3 regions of the Streptomyces sp. NPDC096105 genome follow, and region 2 is predicted to be linked to each of the others. Evidence: riboswitches for the same ligand, from Rfam matches in the RefSeq annotation. Region 2 holds a riboswitch; each other region holds the start of a gene.
What was found. A riboswitch is a leader RNA that binds a small molecule or an ion and turns the genes downstream of it on or off. The one in region 2 is predicted to bind thiamine pyrophosphate.
Positions count from the first base shown of each region.

Region 1 (4,365 bases), on a different contig from region 2:
GGGTCGTGTCCACGCAGCGAGTCTACGAGCCCGCGACGACAGCCCCGGCCCGGTCGGCCACCGTTGGAGCGGACCTGTGACCTGTGCGACCCGGCCGCGTCCCGGCGCGGGCCGTCCCGCGGGTCAGAAGGCGGGCCTTTCCGGGTCCAGCACGGCCCGGCCCCCGGCCGGCGAGGACGCCTGCGCGAAGTGACGCCGGGGGATGCGCCCCGCCCGCCGCGCGAGCCGTCCCGCCTCCACCGCGCTCCGCATCGCGGACGCCATCAGCACCGGCTCCTGGGCGCGGGTCACCGCCGACGCCAGCATCACGCCGGCGCAGCCCAGCTCCATCGCCAGCGCCGCGTCGGACGCGGTGCCCGCCCCGGCGTCCAGGATCACCGGCACGCCCGCCCGCTCCACGATCAGCTCGAAGTTGTGCGGGTTGCGGATGCCGAGACCGGACCCGATCGGCGAGCCCAGCGGCATCACCGCCGCGCAGCCCACGTCCTCCAGCCTCCGCGCCAGCACCGGGTCGTCGTTGGTGTACGGCAGCACCGTGAACCCGTCGTCGACCAGCGTCTCCGCCGCGTCCAGCAGCTCCACCGGGTCCGGCAGCAGGGTCCGCTCGTCCGCGACGACCTCCAGCTTCACCAGGTCCGTGCCCAGCGCCTCCCGGGCCAGCCGCGCGGTGAGCACGGCCTCCCCGGCGGTGAAACAGCCGGCCGTGTTCGGCAGCACCTCGACGCCCAGCTTCCGCAGCACCGACAGCACCGACCCCTGCACCGAGGGGTCCACCCGCCGCATGGCGACGGTCGTCAGCTCGGTGCCGGACGCCACCAGCGCCCGCTCCAGCACGTCGAGGCTCGGCGCCCCGCCGGTGCCCATGATCAGCCGGGACGTGAAGGTCCGGCCACCCAGGACGAGGGGATCGTCGGCCATGGTCAGCCTCCTTGGACGGCGGTGAGGACCTCCACCCGGTCCCCTGCGGACAGGGGGGTGGCGGGCCACTGCGCGCGCGGGACGACGGTTTCGTTGAGAGCGGCGGCCACTCCCGAGGGGGCCGCGGTGAGCGACCTCACGACGAGGTCGAGAGCCGTGCCGGGCGGGAACCGCCGGGGCTCGCCGTTGACGGTGACGGTGACCGTGGGGTCCGGGGCGTTCATACGGACTGCTCCGCGAGGACGGGGGCGCCGAAGCGCCGGGGGGTGAACGGGAGGGCTTCTTCGGGCAGCTCGCCGGTGGTCAGCACCTGGGCCATGGCGTCGCCGGTCACGGGCGTCAGCAGCACGCCGTTGCGGTGGTGGCCGGTGGCCAGCAGCAGCCCGGCGAGGCCGGTCGGGCCGAGCAGCGGCGCGTTGTCGGGGGAGCCGGGGCGCAGACCGGCGGTCGTCTCGGTGAGCGGCAGCTCGGTGAGGCCCGGCACCAGCTCGTGGGCGTCGCGCAGCAGCTCGTAGACGCCGCCCGCGGTGACCGTGGTGTCCCAGCCCAGCTCCTCGCTGGTCGCGCCGATCACCAGCTCACCGCTCTCGCGCGGCACCAGGTAGACGTGGCTGCCGCGCACCACGGCCCGCACCGTGCGGCTCAGGAACGGCTCGGGGCGGTCCGGCATGGCCAGCCGCAGCACCTGCCCCTTCACCGGCCGCACCGGCGGCAGCACCTCCGGCGGGACGCCCGCCAGCCGCCCGCTCCAGCTTCCCGCGGCCAGCACCACCTGGCCCGCGGCCGCCGCACCGCCGTCCGCCGTGACCACGCCGGTGGCGCGGTCGCGGCGGACGACGAGCCGCTCGGCCCGGGTGCGGTGCAGGGCGACGCCGGCCCGCTCGCAGGCGGTCAGCAGCGCGGACGCCAGCCGGCGCGGGTCGATCTGGTGGTCGCCGTCCACCCGCAGCCCGCCGCGCACGCCCGGCGCGAGCATCGGCTCCAGGCGCCGGCACTCCCGCCCGGTCAGCCACTGCGAGTCCAGGCCGGAGCGCTGGTGCAGGGCGTGCAGCTCGCGCAGGTGGGCGCGGTCGTCGGCGTCCAGCGCCACGGCGAGGGTGCCGCAGCGGCGGTAGCCGAGGTCCTGGCCGGTGCACTCGGCCAGCTCGGCCGCGAAGCCGGGGTAGCGGCGCGCCGAGGCCAGGTTGAGGCCCAGCAGCGTCTGCTCACCGTGGTGCAGTTCGGTGACGGCGGCCAGCATCCCGGCGGCCACCCGGGCGGCGCCCCCGCCCGGCTCGGGGTCCACGACGGCCGTGGCGAGACCGGCCTGCGCGGCCCGCCAGGCCGTGACCAGGCCGATGATCCCGCCCCCGACGACGAGGACGTCCGCGGTACGCGTGGGCGACATGGGCGTCCAGCCCCTCCCTTCGCCGGCATGACCCGGATCAGGTTCGTACGGTCGGAGGCCGCCAGCCTCCCTCTCAGCCCGGTGCGTCCGGACTCCCGCGAGTGCGTGTACGCGGGCCACCCTAGCCCGCGCCGCGCCGCACCCGTAAGGGACCCCGCCCGGCAGCGGTCCGGCGTGGCGGGCGCGGGTGTCTATGGTGAGCGGGTGAGCGAGCAGACGCAGGAACCGGGAGGGGCCGCGCCGCGCCGGGTCGTGGTGGCGGGCGCGGGCATGGCGGGCGTGCAGACCGCGGCGGCGCTGCGGGAGCGGGGCTTCACCGGCGAGGTGACGCTGATCGGGGCGGAACCCCACCAGCCGTACGACCGGCCGCCGTTGTCCAAGGCGGTGCTGCTGGGCACCGCCGAGAGCTCCGCCTTCGACGTGGACTTCGAGGAGCTCGGCATCGCACTGCGGCTGGGCTGCGAGGTGACGGGCCTGCGCCCCGGCGACCACGAACTGGACACGGAGGCCGGGCCCGTCCCGTACGACGTGCTGGTGATCGCCACCGGCGCGGAACCGCTGCGGCTGCCCGCCGCGGAGGGCGTGCCCGGGGTGCATCTGCTGCGCACCCTGGACGACGCCGAGCGGCTGCGGCCGGTGCTCGCCGCGCGCCACGACGTCGTGGTGGTGGGGGCGGGCTGGATCGGCGCGGAGTTCGCCACGGCGGCCCGCGAGGCGGGCTGCGCGGTCACCGTCGTGGAGGCCGAGGAGCGGCCGCTGGCGGGGGTGCTGCCCGCGGAGGTGGCCGCGCCGATGACCGCCTGGTACGCGGAGGCCGGCGTCACCCTGCGCACCCGCGCGCGCGTGAGCGGCGTCGAGCCCGGCGCCGTGCTCCTCGACGACGGCAGCCGGCTGCCCGCCGGCGCGGTGGTCGTCGGCATCGGCGCCCGCCCCGCCACGGCCTGGCTGGCCGGGTCCGGGATCGCCCTCGGGACGCACGGCGAGGTCGTCGCCGACGCGCACCTGGCGACCTCCCTGCCCGATGTGTACGCCGTCGGCGACTGCGCGTCCTTCCCGTCCGCCCGCTACGGCGAGCGCCTGCTGGTCCACCACTGGGACAACGCCCTGCAGGGGCCGCGCACGGTCGCCGCGAACATCGTCGGCGGGACCGCGGGCCGCGAGGCGTACGACCCGGTGCCGTACTTCTGGTCCGAGCAGTTCGGGCGGTTCGTGCAGTACGCCGGCCACCACGCGGACGCGGACCGCACGGTGTGGCGCGGGAACCCTTCCGACCCGGCGTGGAGCGTCTGCTGGCTGCGCGGGGGCCGGCTGGTCGCGCTGCTCGCCGTCGGGCGGCCCCGGGACCTGGCGCAGGGGCGGCGGCTGATCGAGGCGGGCGCCGCGATGGACGCGGAGCGGGTGGCCGACCCGGCGCGGCCGCTGAGATCGGCGGCCGTCTGACACCCCGCCGTCGGGGTCCGCCGCCGACGCGCCCGCCCGGTGGGACGGGGCTGGCTTCCGACTGTCGGTGGCAGGTGGCAGGCTTGTCCCGTGACCGAGATTGACGCAAAGATCGATGCTCTCGTCCCCGCCTGGCTCACCCTCCCCGACATCGCCGAGAAGCTCGGCGTCGAGGTGACGCGCGTCCGGCAGCTGGTCAAGGAGGGCCAGCTCATCGCCGTGCGCCGGGGGGAGAACCGCGCGCTGCACGTCCCCGCCGCCTTCATCGACGGGGACAAGGTCGTCAAGGGCCTGACCGGAACCCTGACGCTCCTGCGGGACGACGGCTTCACGGTCGAAGAGATGCTGGAGTGGCTCTTCACCCCCGACCCCAGCCTGCCGGGCACGCCCGCCCAGGCCCTCGCGGAGAACCGCGGCACGGAGGTGAAGCGCCGGGCCCAGGCCCTCGCGGTCTGACCGCGCCCGCCCCTGTCCGAACACCGTTCCCGACGGCCGGGGCCCACCGCCCCGGCCGCGGACTGCCGCGTGCGGGTTCCGCGGGCGCGGGGCCGGGGTGCCGGGCGGGTGCCTGTTCCCGCCCGGGGCCGCGGGCCTGTCGCGCCCCGCACCGGCGCTGGGCC
Region 1 covers NZ_JBIWGC010000001.1:180,753-185,117, reverse strand. Annotated here, with positions in the region: gene pknB (Stk1 family PASTA domain-containing Ser/Thr kinase) at 1-13, opposite strand, end outside; gene ACIQ8B_RS00835 (thiazole synthase) at 124-918, opposite strand; gene thiS (sulfur carrier protein ThiS) at 921-1,142, opposite strand; gene thiO (glycine oxidase ThiO) at 1,139-2,305, opposite strand; TPP riboswitch at 2,303-2,414, opposite strand; gene ACIQ8B_RS00820 (NAD(P)/FAD-dependent oxidoreductase) at 2,510-3,745, shown strand; gene ACIQ8B_RS00815 (Rv2175c family DNA-binding protein) at 3,836-4,201, shown strand.
Region 1: another riboswitch for thiamine pyrophosphate. It lies ahead of thiO (glycine oxidase ThiO); the one in region 2 lies ahead of ACIQ8B_RS17290 (thiamine ABC transporter substrate binding subunit).

Region 2 (4,365 bases):
GGCCTGCTCCTCGGCCTCGCGGTCGCCGTCAGCGCCACGCTGGGCGACCTCGGTGAGTCCATGATCAAGCGGGACCTCGGCATCAAGGACATGGGCACGCTGCTGCCCGGCCACGGCGGCATCATGGACCGCCTGGACTCCCTCCTCCCGACGGCGCCGGTGGTGTGGCTGCTGCTGGCGATCTTCGTGGGCACGGGCTGAGGTCCGTCCTCCTGCCGCCGCACGGCCCCCGTCCTCCCGGAGGACGGGGGCCGACGCGTGCCGCCGCTCTCCAGGAGCGCGGCCCGGTCGACGCGCCCGGACTCCAGGTGATCCGCGGCGCACGCTTCGTGCAGGCGCCCGGCATGGGCCACGCGCTGCCTGCGGCCACAGGCGGAAGCAGCCGTTCCTCCGCGTGATCTTCGGGTGGCACAATCCCCGGGCATGACGCCGGATCCGCTGGTGGAACGTGCTCGTGCGCTGTGGCAGGACCTGGCCGGTGCACCCGTGGAGTTCGGACGACCCGCCGCCGGCGTGGTCGTCTCACCGGCGTCGAAGCTGTGTCCGCCCTCGTGGTGCGGGATCGTGGTCCTGGACGGAGCGGGGATCATCACGGTGCCGACGGACGAGGCCGCGGCGGCATATCAGGCCTGGCCGAGAAGGACGGCGCATCCGTCCGTCCTGACGGTGCCGGAGCATCGCGGACGCGGACCGGCGAAGACGGTGGCCTCTGCGGCGGTCGCGCACGCTCTCGGCGCGGGCCTCATGCCGCAGTGGAGAGGCCGACGGGCATCGTCCCGACGGGTCGCCCGCTCGTTCAGGTGCCGGGAGATCGGAGCCCAGTTGAGTGTTCGGCTCGGCGAGGACGGAGGGGCGGCACCGGCCACGATCCGCCCGGGGCTGCCGAGCCGCGACCGGTGACGAGCACCACCGACCGGTGCGGCGGCCGACGCCTGCGGGTCACCCTTGTGGATCTGCGACACTGGTACAGCCATGCCTAAGCCCGGAGAACTCACATTCGTAGCGCCGCGCGGAGCCAAGAAGCCGCCGCGGCATCTTGCCGATCTCACGCCTGCCGAGCGCAAGGAGGCGGTCGTCGCGGTCGGTGAGAAGCCGTTCCGTGCCAAGCAGCTCTCGCAGCACTACTTCGCGCGGTACGCGCACGATCCGGAGCAGTGGACCGACATCCCCGCCGGTTCGCGCGGGAAGCTGCGGGAAGCGCTGCTTCCCGAGCTGATGAGCGTCGTGCGGCACCTGTCGACCGACCAGGGGACGACCCGCAAGACGCTGTGGAAGCTGTTCGACGGGACGCTCGTCGAGTCGGTGCTGATGCGGTACCCGGACCGGGTCACCATGTGCATCAGCTCGCAGGCCGGGTGCGGCATGAACTGCCCGTTCTGCGCCACCGGGCAGGCCGGGCTGGACCGGAACCTGTCCACCGCCGAGATCGTGCACCAGATCGTGGACGGGATGCGGGCGCTCCGCGACGGCGAGGTGCCCGGCGGGCCCGCGCGGCTCAGCAACATCGTGTTCATGGGCATGGGCGAGCCCCTCGCCAACTACAAGCGGGTCGTCGGTGCCATCCGCCGGCTCACCGACCCCGAGCCCGACGGGCTCGGCCTGTCGCAGCGCGGAATCACCGTGTCGACGGTGGGCCTCGTGCCGGCCATCCACCGGTTCTCCGACGAGGGCTTCAAGTGCCGGCTCGCCATCTCGCTGCACGCCCCCGACGACGAGCTGCGCGACACCCTCGTCCCCGTGAACACCCGGTGGAAGGTGCGCGAGGTGCTCGACGCCGGGTTCGAGTACGCGGCGAAGTCCGGGCGGCGCCTGTCCATCGAGTACGCGCTGATCCGGGACATCAACGACCAGGCGTGGCGCGGTGACCGGCTGGGGCGGCTGCTCAAGGGGCGCCCCGTGCACGTCAACCTCATCCCGCTCAACCCGACGCCCGGCTCCCAGTGGACCGCGTCGCGGCCCGAGGACGAGAAGGCGTTCGTCGAGGCGATCGCCGCGCACGGTGTGCCGGTCACGATCCGGGACACCCGTGGACAGGAGATCGACGGGGCGTGCGGTCAGCTCGCCGCGACCGAGCGGTAAGGTGACCCCGGTCAGTACATCTGAACAGGCAACATCCGAATAAGCACACCTTCAGTACACCTTCATATTCCGACAGGGGAGCGCCACAGCGCTGAGAGTGCGGCACCGGCCGCAGACCCTCCGAACCTGGCCCAGGTCATTCTGGGTAGGGAGATCGGTCATCACTCGAGCTGTTGCGCCCTGCCCGGGACCCCGCCCAGGGGTCCCGGGCAGGGCCGCGTCTCTTCCTGGTCACTCCAGGAGGGATCAAGTGGACATCACCAAGAAGGTCACGGCCCTGGCGGTCGGTCTGGGGCTCGTCACGCTGTCCGCCTGCGGGTCGTCCGGCGCGGACGGCAGCAGCGGCAGCGGCGAGGGCTCCAAGACCGTGACCCTCGTCAGCCACAACTCGTGGGCCGTGTCCGAGGACGTCGTCGCCGCCTTCGAGAAGCGGTCGGGCTTCAAGCTCAAGGTCCTCGAGGACGGCGACGCGGGGCAGGCCGTGAACAAGGCGATCCTGACCAAGGACAACCCCCAGGGGGACGTCTTCTTCGGCGTCGACAACACCCTGCTGTCCCGCGCCCTCGACAACGGCCTCTTCCAGCCCTACGAGGCCAAGGGCTCCGACCTGATCCTGCCCGAGTACCGGGCCGACGAGGACAAGCACCGGGTCACCCCGGTCGACACCGGTGACGTCTGCGTCAACTACGACAAGGCGTGGTTCGAGAAGAAGAGGCTGACCCCGCCGAAGACCTTCGACGACCTGGTCGATCCCGCCTACAAGGACCTCCTCGTCGTCGAGAACGCCGCCACTTCCTCGCCCGGCCTCGGTTTCCTGCTCGGCACCGTCGCCGAGTACGGCGACGGGGGAGGCTGGGAGGACTACTGGAAGAAGCTCAAGGCCAACGGCGTCAAGGTGGTCGACGGCTGGGAGCATGCCTACAACGAGGAGTTCTCCGGCTCGGCCGGCGGCAAGCAGGCCAAGGCGGACCGGCCGCTCGTCGTGTCGTACGCCTCCTCGCCGCCCGCCGAGGTGATCTACGCCGACCCGCGGCCCGACACCGCCCCCACCGGCGTCGCCGAGGGCACCTGCTTCCGGCAGGTCGAGTACGCGGGGCTGCTGAGCAACGCCGAGAACCCCGAGGGCGGCAAGGCGCTGCTGGACTTCCTGGTCAGCAAGACGTTCCAGGACGACATGCCGCTCAACATGTTCGTGTACCCGGTGCGCGAGGGCGCCCAGGTGCCCGAGGAGTTCGTGAAGTTCGGGCCGCAGGCGAAGGAGCCGCGGACCATGGACCCGGCGAAGATCGCCGAGAACCGTGACCAGTGGGTCAAGTCGTGGACCTCGCTCGTACTGAAGTGACCCCGCGCCGGCCCGGACGGTGGCGCCGGAACGCGGCCCGGCTCGGCCTGATGGCCGTGCCGGCCGCGTTCTTCGCGGTCTTCTTCGCCTACCCGGTCGCCGCGATCGTCGCCCGGGGACTGAAGGCCGACGGCGGCTGGCAGCCCGGACGGATCGCGGACGTGCTGGCCCAGTCCGACATCCGCCAGGTGCTGTGGTTCACCACCTGGCAGGCGCTCGTCTCCACGGTCCTCACCCTGGTGACCGCCCTGCCCGGCGCCTACGTCCTGGCCCGTTTCGACTTCCCCGGCAGACAGGTGCTGCGGGCGGTGATCACCGTGCCGTTCGTGCTGCCGACGGTCGTCGTCGGCACGGCGTTCATGGCGCTCGTCGGGCGGGGCGGACTGCTGGACGAGCTGTGGGGCGTGCGTCTCGACACCACGGTCTGGGCGATCCTCCTCGCCCACGTCTTCTTCAACTACGCCGTGGTCGTCCGCACCGTGGGCGGACTGTGGGCCCAGCTCGACCCGCGTCAGGAGGAGGCCGCGCGGATGCTCGGCGCCTCCCGTCTCACCGCCTGGCGCACGGTCACCCTCCCGGCGCTCGCCCCCGCGGTGGCCGCCGCCGCGCTGATGGTCTTCCTCTTCACCTTCACCTCCTTCGGCGTGGTGCAGATCCTCGGCGGTCCCGCCTTCTCCACCCTGGAGGTGGAGATCTACCGGCAGACCGCCGACCTCTTCGACCTGTCCACGGCCGCCGTCCTCACGACGATCCAGTTCCTCGCCGTCGGCGCGATCCTCGCCCTGCACGCCTGGACCGTGCGGCGCCGCGAGACCGCGCTGCGGCTGGTCGACGCCTCGGTGACCGCCCGCCGCCCGCGCGGCGCCGGACAGTGGGCGCTGCTCGGCGGGGTCGTCGCCACGGTCGCCGTGCTGCTCCTGCTGCCGCTCGCCGTTCTGGTCCAG
Region 2 covers NZ_JBIWGC010000009.1:237,709-242,073, forward strand. Annotated here, with positions in the region: gene ACIQ8B_RS17280 (phosphatidate cytidylyltransferase) at 1-201, shown strand, start outside; gene rlmN (23S rRNA (adenine(2503)-C(2))-methyltransferase RlmN) at 973-2,079, shown strand; TPP riboswitch at 2,144-2,249, shown strand; gene ACIQ8B_RS17290 (thiamine ABC transporter substrate binding subunit) at 2,330-3,421, shown strand; gene ACIQ8B_RS17295 (iron ABC transporter permease) at 3,418-4,365, shown strand, end outside.

Region 3 (4,365 bases), on a different contig from region 2:
GCCGCGATCCCTCTCACGGTCGGCGCGACAGCGGCGTCCGTGGCGGTCTCGCTGCCCGTGCACCAGGCCGAACGGCTCCTCCCGGTGGTCCAGCGGCTGCAGGCGGAGACGCGCCGTCTGCCGGGGTCGCTCGCACTGTCTATCAGTATCTGAAAACTCACTCCTTGTGATCTGCTGTGTACGTTCAGCAAGATTCCCTCTGGTGTCAGGGTCCATGCCCGGCCAGTCCGCGGCGAATGACGGGGTAGGCGATGCGCGAATCCGTACAGGCAGAGGTCATGATGAGCTTTCTCGTGTCGGAGGAGCTTTCCTTCCGCATTCCGGTGGAGCTGCGTTATGACACCTGTGATCCCTACGCGGTGCGGCTGACCTTCCATTTGCCCGGAGACGCCCCGGTGACGTGGGCGTTCGGCCGGGAGCTGCTGGTCGACGGCGTGGGCAGGCCCTGCGGCGAGGGCGATGTGCGGGTCGCGCCGGTCGACCCCGACACCCTGGGCGAGGTGCTGATCCGGCTGCAGGTCGGCAGCGACCAGGCGCTGTTCCGCTCGTCGGCCGCCCCGCTCGTGGCCTTCCTCGACCGCACCGACAAGCTGGTGCCGCTGGGGCAGGAAGGGGCGCTCGCCGACTTCGACGCCCATCTCGACGACGCGCTGGACCGCATCCTCGCGGAGCAGAGCGCCGGCTGAGGCGTTGGGCCGACCGGGTGGGCCGGTGGCGTAACGCTTCAGCGCGCCCCCGGCCCGGCGCCCGACCCGCGACGGGGGACGTCAGCGCTTGCGGCGTCGGCCCCGTCCGCCCCGCACCATGGCCGGCCGGGGCTCCGGCGCGTGTCCCGCCGTCTGCCCGGACACCGGGGCCCGGTCCGCCGGGCGGTCGGCCGAGACGACCAGCGCGGCCAGGGCCGTGGTGACCGGCACGGAGGCGACCAGGCCGATCGAGCCGATCAGCGTGCGCACGATCTCCTCCGCGACCAGCTCGCTGTTGGCGACCGTCCCCACGCCGCTCTGCGCGACCGAGAACAGCAGCAGCAGCGGCAGCGCGGCGCCCGCGTAGGCGAGTACCAGGGTGTTGACGACGGACGCGATGTGGTCGCGGCCGATGCGGATGCCCGCGCGGTACAGCGCGCGGCGTCCCATCGACGGGTTGGCCTCGTGCAGTTCCCACACCGCGGACGTCTGGGTGACGGTCACGTCGTCGAGGACACCGAGTGAGCCGATGATGATGCCCGCGAGCAGCAGGCCGCTCATGTCGATGTCCGGATAGAGACCGTGGATCAGGCCGGTGTTGTCGTCCGTATTGCCGGTGAGGGCCGACCAGCCGATGAACACGGACCCCAGGATGCCGATCAGCAGCAGCGAGACCAGGGTGCCGAGCACCGCCACCGAGGTGCGGGCCGACAGCCCGTGACAGAGGTACAGGGCGAGCAGCATGATCAGGCTCGCTCCCACCACCGCCACGACCAGCGGGTTCGAGCCCTGCAGGATCGCCGGCAGGATGAAGAAGGTGAGCACCAGGAAGCTGACCGTCAGCGCGACCAGAGCCATGACGCCCCGCAGCCGGCCCACGGCCACCACGGCGAGAGCGAAGACACCGGCGAGCAGCGCCAGGGGGAAGCGGCGGTTCACGTCGGCGACCGAGTACTGCAGGTCCTCCGGTGCGGAGGGCTCGTAGGCGACGACGACGCCCTGGCCCTCGCTCAGCTGCCGGGACTGGTCCGGCTGCACGATCTCGGTGAACGTCCGGCCCTTGTCCTTGCCGGTGTCGACCCGGATCGTCGCCTTCTTGCAGGTGCCGTTCGCCTGTCGCTGGGCGGAGGATCCCTCGGCGGTGGAGGTGTCACCGGTCGGGACGCCGGCGGAGGGGTTCGCGGAGGCGCAGTCCATCGCCACCACCTCGGTGACGGTGGCCTGCTGCGTCTGGCGGTCGAAACCGACGCCGGTGCGCTCGTGGGCGGGGGCGCCGCCCGGCCACAGGACGGCAAGGCCGACGAGGACCGCGGCGGCGAAGGGGATGAGGACCGCGGCGATGACCTTGCGCAGGTGGCGGGAGACGGGGGTGGCCGGGCCGTGGCTGTGGCTGTGTCCGGGAGCGTGCCCGTGGTGGGCCCCGCCCGTCGGCACCGGATCACCCGGCGTCACCGGGGCGTTCAAGCGCCGGTGGGAGCCGGTGTGCTCGTGCGAGCCCGTGCGCCCCTGCCCGGGGCCGTGCTCGTGCCGCTGCCCAGGACCGTGCCCGGGCTGGGCGTCGGCACCGTGCGGTGGCTCGGACGGCGGGTACGGAGGCGGAGAGTTCGAGGTCACCGACCGATCATCGCAAGAAGGAAGGGGGCCCTCTGGTCACCGCGCCAGAAGTGCCGCTAGCGTGGAGGCACGTTTTGTACACGCGGGAGCTCGGAGCACCGGGCTGAGAGGGCGCTGACCTCCGTCCCAGCGATGTTCCACGTGAAACATCACCGACCTCGAGTGATGTTTCACACGGAGCGTCGACAGACGGAAACCGCTGCGTCGACCGCCGAACCTGTTACCGGGTAATGCCGGCGTAGGGAGTAGGTCTCATGACCAACAAGGACGCACGCACGCCTGCCTCCGCGCAGAACCCGACGGAGACGTCGGAGGCCACGGAGGCCGGGAAGTCCATCGGCTGGCACAAGGCGTACGTCGAGGGCAGCCGCCCCGACCTGCGCGTGCCGGTCCGTCAGGTGCACCTCACCAACGGGAAGTCGGTCACTCTGTACGACACGTCAGGCCCGTACACCGACCCGCTCGTCGACACCGACGTCCGCCGGGGACTGGCCCCGCTGCGCGAGAACTGGATCGTCGCCCGCGGCGACACGGAGGAGTACGCGGGCCGTCCCGTCCGACCCGAGGACGACGGGATCAAGCACACCTCGCCGCGTGGGGGCCTGCGCAATCTCGACGCGGTCTTCCCCGGCCGGCCGCGTCAGCCCCGCCGGGGCCGTGACGGCCGGGCCGTCACCCAGCTCGCGTACGCGCGCCGGGGCGAGATCACGCCCGAGATGGAGTTCGTGGCGGTCCGGGAGAACGTCTCCCCCGAGGTCGTCCGCGAGGAGATCGCGGCAGGCCGCGCGGTGCTGCCCGCCAACGTCAACCACCCGGAGACCGAGCCGATGATCATCGGCAAGCGGTTCCTGGTGAAGGTCAACGCCAACATCGGCAACTCGGCGGTCACGTCCTCCATCGAGGAGGAGGTGGAGAAGATGACCTGGGCGACCCGCTGGGGCGCCGACACGGTCATGGACCTCTCCACCGGCCGCAACATCCACACCACCCGCGAGTGGGTGCTGCGCAACTCCCCCGTCCCCATCGGCACGGTGCCGCTCTACCAGGCGCTGGAGAAGGTCGACGGCAAGGCCGAGGAACTGACCTGGGAGATCTACAAGGACACGGTCATCGAGCAGGCCGAGCAGGGCGTGGACTACATGACGGTCCACGCGGGTGTCCGCCTCGCGTACGTGCCGCTCACCGCGAACCGCAAGACCGGCATCGTCTCGCGCGGCGGTTCGATCATGGCGGCGTGGTGCCTGGCGCACCACAAGGAGTCGTTCCTGTACGAGCACTTCGAGGAGCTGTGCGAGATCCTCGCCGCGTACGACGTCACGTACTCGCTCGGTGACGGCCTGCGGCCCGGGTCCATCGCGGACGCCAACGACGAGGCGCAGTTCGCGGAGCTGCGGACGTTGGGCGAGCTCAACAGGATCGCCAAGCGGCACAACGTACAGACCATGATCGAGGGGCCGGGGCACGTCCCGATGCACAAGATCAAGGAGAACATCGACCTCCAGCAGGAGATCTGCGAGGAGGCGCCGTTCTACACGCTCGGTCCGCTCACGACGGACGTCGCGCCCGCGTACGACCACATCACCTCGGGCATCGGCGCCGCGATGATCGCCTGGTGGGGCACGGCCATGCTCTGCTATGTCACGCCCAAGGAGCACCTGGGCCTGCCCAACCGGGACGACGTGAAGACCGGCGTCATCACGTACAAGATCGCGGCTCATGCCGCCGACCTCGCCAAGGGCCACCCGGGCGCCCAGGAGTGGGACGACGCGCTCTCCGACGCGCGCTTCGAGTTCCGGTGGGAGGACCAGTTCAACCTGGCCCTCGACCCGGACACGGCCCGTGAGTTCCACGACGAGACCCTCCCGGCGGAGCCGGCGAAGACGGCCCACTTCTGCTCCATGTGCGGCCCGAAGTTCTGCTCCATGAAGATCTCCCAGGACATCCGCCGCGAGCACGGCGGCAGCCGCGCCGAGATCGAGGAGGGCATGGCCCAGAAGTCCCGCGAGTTCGCGGCAGCGGGCAACCGCGTGTATCTGCCGATGGCCGACTGACGCAGGGGGAGGCG
Region 3 covers NZ_JBIWGC010000002.1:157,135-161,499, reverse strand. Annotated here, with positions in the region: gene ACIQ8B_RS03485 (IclR family transcriptional regulator) at 1-153, shown strand, start outside; gene ACIQ8B_RS03480 (SsgA family sporulation/cell division regulator) at 252-686, shown strand; gene ACIQ8B_RS03475 (YibE/F family protein) at 768-2,300, opposite strand; TPP riboswitch at 2,373-2,562, shown strand; gene thiC (phosphomethylpyrimidine synthase ThiC) at 2,555-4,351, shown strand.
Region 3: another riboswitch for thiamine pyrophosphate. It lies ahead of thiC (phosphomethylpyrimidine synthase ThiC); the one in region 2 lies ahead of ACIQ8B_RS17290 (thiamine ABC transporter substrate binding subunit).